One region of the Rahnella sp. ChDrAdgB13 genome, then DNA from elsewhere that is predicted to be linked to it. Evidence: predicted binding sites of a transcription regulator. Region 1 holds the regulator's gene; the other holds the start of a gene.

Region 1 (5,638 bases):
AATAATTACGTTGCGTTACTTATAGACATCTGGATGTCTAAACGGCTTTAAGGCCATACTGTCATGCAGCCTGTTCACTCACAACAGAGGAATTTTCATGGGACGTGAAATAAATTCATGATCATCAGGCAGAATCGCGCCATAAATAGAAATGAAAAAGCCTGCTATCGGCTGATAACAGACTTCACGTAAATTGCTGAAATTAAGGTTTTACGGTGACCGGGGAGTCTGACCCCTGAGGAACAATCAATTTTGGTGCCAGCGTGAACATAAACCGCGTGCCGACGCCGACTTCGCTGAGGACTTCGAGTTTCGAATTATGGTGGCTGAGCGCATGTTTTACGATGGCGAGCCCCAGTCCGCTGCCGCCGGTCTGGCGTGAGCGCGCCTTATCCACACGGTAAAAACGTTCGGTCAGACGCGGTAAGTGCTGCGGCGCAATGCCCGGCCCGTTGTCACTTATCTGAAACTGCGCGCCATGTTGAATTTGCTGCCAGCTGACTTCAATCCGCGTGCCCGGCGGGGTGTGATTCACGGCGTTATACACCAGATTCGACACTGCACTGCGCAGCTGATCTTCATTGCCAAAGACTTTCAGCTTTTCGTTTACCCGAAACACCACTTCATGTTTCCCGCCGCTTAACGTCTGCACTTCCCGCTCAAGCATGCTGAGCATCACCGGAATATCGACCTTCTCGTGCATATCGATATTGGCGGATGCTTCGATTTTCGACAGGGTCAGAAGTTGCTTCACCAGCCCGTCCATGCGCCTCGTCTGCTCCTGCATCGTATCCAGCGCTTTGGTGCGGAACGGCTCTTCCAGCTTGGCGTCTTCCATCATTTCCAGATACCCCTGCAACACAGTGAGCGGCGTGCGAAGTTCATGGCTGACGTTGGCAAAGAAGTTACGTCGCGCGCCTTCGAGCTGACGCATTTGCGTGACGTCACGCGCCACCATCAGAAGCTGCCCCTCGGAATACGGCATCACGCGAAACTCGACGTAATGTTCATTATTGAGTTGCAGATTCAGGGCACGGCTGAAGTCACGGGTCTGGATCCAGGTGCGGAATTCCGGATAACGCAGCAGGTTAAAAATATGCTGGCCGTTATCTTCCGGCCAGCGGAAACCAAGCAGATCCTGCGCCAGTCCGTTACACCAGAAGATATTGCCTTCTTCCGTCGCCAGAACCACCGCATCCGGCAGCGATTCGGCACCGCTGCGGAAACGTTTGATCAACTGACCTAATTCACGACGACGTCGCCGGTTGCGCATCTGCATCTGGTTCAGCCCGTAAAACAGCGGTTCCCAGCTCCAGCGCCCGTTCGGCGGGGTGATGCTGCGGTCAAGCCACAGCCAGTGAGAGAGTTTAAGCTGATTGTAATAATTCCAGCCCAGCGCCGCGACCAGCGACGCAAAGAGGAGCCAGCCGAAATGGCCGACGAAAATTCCGAGGATCAGGGCTGGCAGACAAAATAGAAAAAATTCGCCGGCCAGACGTTTCCATGACAAACGTTCTAACACACAGGTTCTCCGCTGTGGGGGACTCAATAACGCGTTGAGAAACGATATCCGGTACCACGAACAGTCTGGATCATTCTGTCATGTCCACTGGTTTCCAGCGCTTTACGCAAACGACGAATATGCACGTCTACCGTGCGATCTTCCACATAAACGTTAGTGCCCCACACGTTATTGAGCAACTGTTCTCTGCTGTAAACGCGTTCGGAATGGGTCATAAAGAAGTGTAACAACTTAAATTCGGTCGGCCCCATATCGAGCGCCTGCTCGTTGGCCATCACCCGGTGAGACGACGGATCCAGACTGAGCCCCTGCATGTCGATCACTTCTTCGACCGCCATTGGCGAAATCCGGCGCATCACCGCTTTAATACGGGCAACCAGTTCTTTTGGTGAAAACGGTTTAGTGATGTAATCATCGGCACCGACTTCCAGGCCGCGCACCCGATCTTCTTCTTCACCGCGAGCGGTCAGCATCATCACCGGAATTTCGCGGGTCAGCGCTTCACGTTTAAGGTGCTTAATAAACTGAATACCGGAACCGCCGGGTAGCATCCAGTCGAGCAGGATCAGTTCTGGGTAAGGTTCCACTAACTGACCAATCGCTGAATCAAAATCTTCAGCTTCTACTGCCTGATATCCATTCTGTTCCAGTACAAAACACACCATTTCACGGATTGGAGCTTCGTCTTCAACCACCAATATACGTCTAGCCATCGTAGGTCCTGCCAATAGGTTAGCGATCTTTTATTTGATTGCGGGCGCCATTATGCGTCAGTTTTGTGACAGATTTATGAATGAAAATGATGGTTCATTTAAGGCAAATATGACAGATAAATTCCCGCCATCCTGCTGAAATTGGTCTGATTTATCGGGGACAGGTTCCCCCGACGACGTTTATACTTTGCACCATTGTCGTCATACAGGGTTCACACGGGAGTCTCATGCGCCTGATCCACACCTCCGACTGGCACCTCGGCCAGTACTTTTTTACCAAAAGCCGCGCCGCTGAACATCAGGCATTTTTGCGCTGGCTGACCGGTCAGGTGCAGCAGCATCAGGTGGACGCCGTCATTGTCGCCGGGGACATCTTTGATACCGGTTCGCCGCCCAGTTACGCCCGCGAGTTGTACAACCGCTTCGTGGTGGAATTACAACAAACCGGCTGTCAGCTGGTGGTGCTGGCCGGGAATCACGATTCCGTCGCCACCCTCAATGAATCCCGCGAACTGCTTTCGTGCCTGAATACGCGGGTGATTGCCACCGTCGGTGAAGACCTCTCTGAACAGATTTTAGTGTTAAACCAGCGTGACGGGAAACCGGGCGCGGTGCTTTGTGCTATCCCGTTTTTACGTCCGCGCGATTTGCTCGCCAGTCAGGCCGGACAATCCGGCAGCGACAAACAGCTGGCATTACAGGAAGCCATCGCCGGACATTACGACACCCTGTGGCAGGCCGCGCAGGCCAAACGCGACGAACTGGGTATGCCGCTGCCGGTTATTGCTACCGGCCATCTGACCACCGTCGGCGTCAGCACGTCTGACTCCGTGCGCGACATCTATATAGGCACGCTCGACGCCTTCCCGGCCCAGGCATTTCCGCCGGTAGATTACGTGGCGCTCGGGCATATTCACCGCGCCCAGTGCGTCGCAAAAACCGAACATATCCGTTACAGCGGCTCGCCGATTGCCCTGAGTTTTGACGAACTGAGCAAAGCCAAAAGTGTGTACTTACTCGATTTCGACGGCGCAACGCTTAACGCCATCGACACGCTGGAAATCCCGGTTTTCCAGCCCATGCAGATCATCAAAGGTTCGCTGGCTGAAATCGAAAAACAGCTGGCGCAGTTTGCAGGCGGCGATATGCAAAAGCCGGTCTGGCTGGATATCGAAGTCGCCACGCAGGATTATCTCAGTGATATCCAGCGGCGTATTCAGACGCTGACCGCAGATTTGCCGGTGGAAGTCGTTCTGCTGCGCCGCAGTAAAGAACAGCGCATCAGCAGCATCGAACAACAGGAAAAAGAAACGCTCAGCGAACTGAGTGTCAGCGAAGTGTTCGAGCGGCGGCTGGCGCAGGAAACCGCCCCCGACGAACCGCGTCAGGCAAGGATGCGCACGCTGTTCGAACAGGTTGTCAGTCAGGTTACCAGCGGCGAGTCCGCAGAGGATGCCGCACAATGAAAATTCTCAGTCTGCGTTTAAAAAACCTGAATTCGCTGGAAGGCGAATGGAAAATTGATTTCACCGCTGAGCCGTTTGCCAGCAACGGTTTATTTGCCATCACCGGCCCGACCGGCGCGGGGAAAACCACCCTGCTCGACGCCATTTGTCTGGCGCTTTATCACCAGACACCGCGTCTGAACGTCACGCCGAGTCAGAATGAACTGATGACCCGCCACACCGCCGAATCGCTGGCGGAAGTCGAGTTTGAGGTCAAAGGCATTGGCTACCGCGCGTTCTGGAGCCAGCGCCGGGCCAAAAACTCGCCGGACGGCAATTTACAGGCGCCGAAAGTGGAACTGGCACTGCTGGCCGATGGAAAAATTCTGGCCGACAAAGTGCGCGATAAACTTGATGCCATCGCCGAGCTGACCGGGCTGGATTTTGGCCGTTTCACCAAATCAATGATGCTTTCACAAGGCCAGTTCGCCGCGTTCCTGAATGCCGATGCCAACGACCGCGCGGAATTGCTGGAAGAACTCACCGGCACCGAAATCTACGGGCGGCTTTCTGAGCGCGTGTTTGAACAACATAAAGAAGCCAAAAATCAGCTCGACGGTTTGTATCAGCGTATGGCAGGTATCGAGTTGCTCAGCGAAGAGCAGCGTCAGGCGTTTGAAACGGAACTTGCCGCGCTGAACGCGCAGGAAATTATCCTCAGCCAGCAGGCGCTTCAGCGCCAGCAGGATCTGAACTGGCTGCAACAATGGCAACAGGTGCAGCAAAAATATCAGCAATCTCAGCAGCAGCTGACGGCGGCAGAGCAGGAAAACCTCGCCGCAGCGCCGCAGTTGCAACAACTCGCGCGCAGTGAACCGGCTGAAAAGCTGCGTCCGCTGCTCAGCGACCGGTTGCGCTGTGAGAAAGAAACACAGGAGTTACAGCAGGCGCTCACGCAACTGGTTCAGCAACAGCAACAACAGGCCGCACAGATGACACCGCTGGCTTTGGCGCTGGAACAGGCGAAAACCGCTCGCCAGAAACAGGCCGGAGAGCAGCGCCAGCTACAGACGCTGATGGACGAAAAAGTTCTGCCGCTGGATAGCGAAATTGCCCGGTGGCACAAATCACTGACTGACACGCAGCAGGCCGTCAGTGAAGTACAGAAACAGGCCAGTGAGCATAACGCGACGCTGGCGAAAATCACCGAAGAACGGCAGAAACTGGAGGTACAGAGTCAGCAGCATCAGGCGAAACACACCACGCTGACCGCCGCGCTTGAGACTCAGCAACAGCGTCAGGTTGAACTGGAAAAACAGCAGCCGCTGACGGCGTTGCAGAAGCGGCAATCTGAACTGGCGCAACTGCGTCCGGTACGCCAGCAGCTGTTCTCACTCGCACAGATTTTCCCTCAGCTCGACTCACGTGTCCGTCAGCAGCATCAGGATTTTGCGCAGAATCAGACGGCAATCGCGGAAGAAGAAGAACGCCTTGGCAAAATCCGTCTGCAATGCCAGAAACAGCTCGAGCATCTGAATGATGTCAAAGCGCGGCTGAAAAGCGAGGAACTGATCGTCAGCCTGACGGCAGAACGCGCGAATCTGCAAAGCGGCCTACCCTGCCCGCTGTGCGGTTCCACCTCGCATCCGGCGATTGAAAGTTATCAGGAGATCAAACCGTCTGAAACGGCGCAGCGTGTTGAGAAAATGCAGCTGGAATTTGATGCAGCGAAAGCCAGCGGAATCGAACTGGCCGCGAAAATTAAAAGCCTGAAAGAACACCAATTGCGCCTGCAAACGCAGCTTGAGCACGACCAGCAGCAACTGAACGCGCATCTCGAAAACTGGAAGAAAATCAGCGCTCCGCATGGTCTGACGTTCACCCTGAATGATGCGGCGGACATTCAGCAATGGCTGGCGTCATGCGATCAGGAAGAACAGCAAACACAGGAAACCCTC
Region 2 (5,638 bases), on a different contig from region 1:
TCGCGATCGTTGCGGCGCAGTGCGATATCCAGCGCCAGAATGTCTTCCACTTCTTTCTCATGCACAGCGTGATAACGAACGGCGGCACCCGCCGCAGCGAAGCGGTGCAGAAACGCCTTTTTGCCTTCGTCGGCGGAACAGATAAAGAAATCACCCTGATTTTCGCTGAAGAAACGGGTCAGAAACGTTCTGGCTTCATCAATTCCGGGGCCGGACATTTTCAGCAATAAGTGATGCTCAAACCGGTCACGATATTGCTTCATGCGGGGCGGTAAATGATTCGGCAGCGCTTTACTCAGGCACTGCATTACGCGATCGCTGAAATGTTTCGGCAGGAAAGGCACCTTGCTGGCGTGTGCGTCAAACTTCCCTTTGGCGGTAAACATATCCGGCATTTTGTCTGTGCCGAGCTTGTCGATCATCAGGAACGTATCTTTACCGTACACTTCGGTGATATCGAAAATATCCCGGTGCATGTATTCGCCAGCCACCGGAAGATTCGCAAAATCTCTCAGGATCTGACGACGTAACTCAGTGAGAACCGCTGTGTCATTAGTGCCGATATAGAAAACCTGCTGCTGGGTTTCGGCCGGGAAAGTATCGAGACGGACGGCGAAAACCGCCAGCTTCCCGGCACAGCCCGAGGCTTCAAACAAACGGCGCTCATCGGCGTTAAAGCGTGATGGCGTATCGGCATCCACTTCGCGGACACGCGCCGCGTAATCATGGTCCGAAGCCAGCCGCTGATCGTGCAGAATATCAGCTTCGAGATAATCGCCTTTTTCCAGCCGTGTCAGAATCTCTTCCGGCGTCTCACCCAGATTGATCCCCAGATGGTTTATCAGCCGGAGTTCTCCCTGCGCATCAATCTGCGCATACAACGCCATTTCCGTATAAGCCGGACCACGTTTCACCAGTGAACCGCCGGAGTTGTTGCATATCCCGCCGATGACGGAGGCACCAATGCAGGATGAACCGATGACCGAATGCGGCTCGCGGTTATACGGCTTGAGAATTTTTTCGAGCTTATACAACGTGCTGCCGGGGAAACCGATCACCTGATGGCCGCCGTCGAGCAGCTGGATCTGATCGAGTTTCAGGGTGCTGAAAATGACGATGTCGCGGTCATAATCGTCGCCGCTCGGCGTCGAACCTTCGGTCAGCCCCGTATTGGCGGCCTGCATGATGACAATTTTGTCGGCCGCGATGCAGGCTTTAAGCAGTTGCCATTGTTGAAGCAATGTCTGCGGGAATACCACCGCCAGCGCCTTGCCGCCGCCGGAGCGAAACCCCTTGCGGTAGCGCTCGGTATTGCTGTCGCCGGTCAGGACATGGCGGCTTCCGGCGATTTCTTTCAGCGTGGTGATGAGTGACTGATTATCCATTTCATCTTCCTTTTTTTGACGTAGGTTCTGCAATCATAGACTTAAATGCCACATAACAGGCTACAGATCATTCAGGATAATTACCGAGGGATTTCTCTTAAGTTGCTACATTTTTGTCATATGCTGTCCACTAAATCGTCATTGATGTGTCACAAAACTCGCGCTTAATGAACGCCAGATAACGAAAGCAACCGAGAGACAGCATCATGGCGCAAGCTCAACTTAAGCTGGCACAGGCTGAATATCCTCAGGCCGGGCAGCAACATCTGAACAAAGTGCTGGACGTGAAAGGCCTGGTGAAATCCTATAAATCAGGTCAGCGTGTTCTTAATGACATCAATTTCGATCTTCACGCCGGTGAATTTGTTGCGGTCATTGGCCGTTCCGGTGCGGGGAAATCGACTCTGCTGCACGTGCTTAACGGCACGATCCCGTTAACCGACGGCAGTGTGGTGTGTCATTACGAAAACGGTGAGCAGCAGGAACTGGCGGGTCTGACCGGCAAAGCGCTGCGTCGCTGGCGTTCGGGCTGCGGCATGATTTTTCAGGATTTCTGCCTGGTTCCGCGTCTGGACGTGTTAACCAACGTGTTGCTGGGGCGTCTGAGTCACACCTCCACGTTTAAATCCTTCTTTAATCAGTTCGATGACGAAGACCGCGCCCGCGCGATTTCCCTGCTGGAATGGTTGCACATGTTGCCGCATGCGCTGCAACGTGCTGAAAACCTCTCAGGGGGTCAGATGCAGCGTGTCGCTATTTGTCGCGCCCTGATGCAAAACCCGAAAATTTTACTGGCCGATGAACCGGTTGCCTCGCTGGATCCTAAAAATACCCTGCGTATCATGAACGCCCTGAAAAAGGTCAGCGAAGAGAACATCGCGGTGATGGTTAACCTGCATTCCGTAGAACTGGTAAAAGATTACTGCACCCGCGTGATCGGCATTGCGAAAGGGCAGATTATCTTTGATGGTCATCCGGATCAGTTAACCGACGGGATCTTGCAGCAGTTATATGGCGAAGAACACGACGTTAATTCCTGATGCTCACGCGTTGTAACGAATGTTTTAATAAATAAATTCCGTATTTTATTTCGGAAATAAATTTTAGCCGTACTTATTTTCACTTTCTCTCAATCTACACAAGGTCATCATTAAATGAAGAAGTTATTACGTCTGGCGGTCTTTGTTGCAGGTTCCCTTACCGCAATGCACAGCATGGCAGAAGATGCGCCTAAAGAATTGAACTTAGGTATCCTGGGTGGTCAGAACGCCACTCAGCAAATCGGCGATAATCAGTGTGTAAAAGATTTCTTCGATAAAGAATTAAATGTGGATACCAAACTGCGGAATTCATCCGATTACTCGGGTGTTATTCAGGGATTATTAGGCAAGAAAGTCGACATGGTATTAAGCATGTCGCCTTCTTCTTTCGCGTCTGTGTATATTAATAACCCGAAAGCGGTAGATCTGGTCGGTATCGTAATCGATGACACCGACAAATCCCGCGGTTATCACTCCGTTGTTGTCGTAAAAGCGGACAGCCCGTACCAGAAACTGTCTGACCTGAAAGGCAAATCATTTGGCTTTGCTGATCCGGATTCCACGTCCGGTTACCTCATTCCGAACCAGACTTTCAAGAAAGAGTTTGGCGGTACGACGGATAACAAATACAACAACTTCTTCTCCAGCGTGACCTTCTCCGGCGGCCACGAGCAGGATATCCTCGGCGTGCTGAACGGGCAGTTTGAAGGCGCGGTAACCTGGGCTTCCATGATTGGCGATCGCGAAACCGGCTATACCTCCGGCGCGTTCAACCGCATGATCCGCATGGACCATCCGGATCTGATGAAGAAAATCCGCATTATCTGGGAATCCCCGTTAATTCCTAACGGCCCGATTCTGGTTCGCAGCGATTTGCCACCGGCATTTAAAGCGAAACTGGTTTCAGCCATTAAGAAACTGGATAAAGACGATCACGCCTGCTTCGTGAAGGCCGTTGGCGGTAAACAACATATCGGCGAAACGTCTCTGGCTGAATATCAGCAGATTATTGATATGAAGCGTGAATTGACGAAGGGTGGCCGTTAATACCCTGACTTCCTCCCCTTTCACGGGGGAGGAATAAAAAATCTCCATGTAAACCGGAAATATTATTTTGAATAAAGACTTCAATCGTTACTACCAGAATATACGCGGTAAGCAAAAGCGCGAGGCGCTGATCTGGTCAGGGCTGATGCTGCTGTTATATTTATGGTCTGGCAATGTTTCCGAACTTAATCTGAAAACTATTATTGTTTCAGCTCCCAGCTTTTTTGATTACATCGGTCAGACGGTTCCGGTTCTGCACTGGTCATTATTATTCGCAGACGGACACACCGAAGGTTCTCTGGCTTACTGGGGATACCGTCTCAATATCCAGTTACCGCTGATTTGGGAAACTATTCAGCTGGCATTGTCTTCAACGATTTTGTCTACCGCGCTGGCCGTTGTACTGGCGTTTCTTGCCGCCAGCAATACAGATTCCCCAAAATGGGTGAAATTCAGTATCCGCACGTTTGTGGCTTTCCTGCGAACTATGCCTGAACTGGCCTGGGCCGTGATGTGCGTAATGGCCTTTGGCGTCGGGGCTATTCCGGGCTTTATCGCGCTGACCTTACACACCGTCGGCAGCCTGACAAAATTGTTCTACGAATCTATCGAAACCGCGTCGGACAAACCGGTGCGCGGCCTGAGAGCCTGCGGAGCAGGGCGCTTGCAGCGCATGCGTTTTGCCATGTGGCCACAGGTTAAACCTATCTTTTTGTCCTACAGCTTTATGCGTCTGGAAATTAACTTCCGCCAGTCGACCATCCTCGGCCTGGTGGGCGCGGGCGGGATTGGTCAGGAACTGATGACGTCCATCAAGCTTGACCGCTATGACCAGGTCAGCATGACGTTGCTGCTGATTATTCTGGTGGTTTCCGGGATGGATTATCTGTCGGGTAAATTACGCAAACGCGTGGTGGAGGGCACTTTCTGATGTTAACTGACGCGCTTGAACCTCATGTCATTGCTGGCCTGAAACAGCAGCACGCACATCTGTTTTCCGCGCAGCGTCGTTACCTGCGTTATCTGGCAATTCTGGCTGTCGTGATTGTGTTGTATTACATCTATTTCTTCAGCTATTTCGGTATTCCTTGGAGCGAAGTAGTGCGCGGCACCCGCGAAGTCGGGCGTTATTTCCTGCGCATGTTCGTGTGGCATAACGTTTCCGAATGGCCGTTTATGTACTACTTCTCGCAGATTGCGATCACGCTGGCGATTGTGTTTGCCGGGACGGTCACCGCCTCTTTCCTCGCACTGCCGCTGTCTTTTCTTGCGGCGCGAAATGTGATGTCCACGCCGGTTCTCCGGCCGGTTTCACTGGTGATCCGCCGCATTCTGGACGTACTTCGCGGTCTGGATATGGCGATCTGGGGGCTGATATTTGTCCGCGCTGTTGGCATGGGGCCGCTGGCCGGCGTGCTGGCAATTGTGATGCAGGATTTAGGCTTACTCGGCAAGCTTTACGCTGAAGGCCACGAAGCAGTGGAACGTTCACCCAGCCGCGGCCTGCGTGCGCTGGGCGCATCTCCGCTACAGACGCACCGTTTTGGTATTTTCACGCAGTCTTTCCCGACGTTCCTGGCGCTGTCGCTGTATCAGATTGAGTCCAACACCCGTTCTGCTGCCGTTCTCGGTTTTGTGGGCGCGGGCGGTATCGGTCTGGTTTATGCGGAAAATATGCGGTTGTGGAACTGGGATGTGGTGATGTTTATCACGCTGATTCTGGTGGCTATCGTCATGACGATGGATAAGATTTCAGCGATGCTGCGCGCCAAATATATTCTGGGCGAAGAGATTGATCTGTTTGTGCCGGAAGAGCGGAAAATGAAGCCGCCGGTCGAATTGTATAAGCCCTGATTCGGAGCGGTCTTAAAACTAAAAAGGCGGCATCCACCGGATGCCGCCTTTTGTCATAACCGGGCAGCAAAAAATATTACTCGTCGAAATACCAGTAACCCTGATTCACCAGATCGGTGAACACGGCCATGAACGCCGGATCCTGAACGGCATCGCCCAGCTCTTTTTTACCGATCAGCGTGAAACGGCAAAGTGCATCCGCTGCCTGATATTGCTCGGTTTCCAGCGCTTCACTGTTGACGAAGAAACGGTCGCCGACGTTCAGCACACGCAGACCGCTCAGACGGGTCAGGCTGTCGCCCTGCATCAGCG

The links. The regulator PhoB, encoded in region 1, activates phosphate uptake and scavenging genes when phosphate is short. The targets are predictions, from matches to a motif close to CTGTCATAAAACTGNCNNAT.
Region 2: phnC (phosphonate ABC transporter ATP-binding protein) is a predicted target of PhoB. The motif match lies at 1,532-1,551, and genes of this name have one in related genera.

The regions. Positions count from the first base shown of each region.
Region 1 covers NZ_JAEMGT010000001.1:54,348-59,985, reverse strand. Annotated here, with positions in the region: gene phoR (phosphate regulon sensor histidine kinase PhoR) at 203-1,522, opposite strand; gene phoB (phosphate response regulator transcription factor PhoB) at 1,546-2,235, opposite strand; gene sbcD (exonuclease subunit SbcD) at 2,463-3,701, shown strand; gene sbcC (exonuclease subunit SbcC) at 3,698-5,638, shown strand, end outside.
Region 2 covers NZ_JAEMGT010000079.1:61,218-66,855, forward strand. Annotated here, with positions in the region: gene dld (D-lactate dehydrogenase) at 1-1,385, opposite strand, end outside; gene phnC (phosphonate ABC transporter ATP-binding protein) at 1,592-2,425, shown strand; gene phnD (phosphonate ABC transporter substrate-binding protein) at 2,540-3,472, shown strand; gene phnE (phosphonate ABC transporter, permease protein PhnE) at 3,540-4,403, shown strand; gene phnE (phosphonate ABC transporter, permease protein PhnE) at 4,403-5,326, shown strand; gene J8X26_RS19175 (cupin domain-containing protein) at 5,403-5,638, opposite strand, start outside.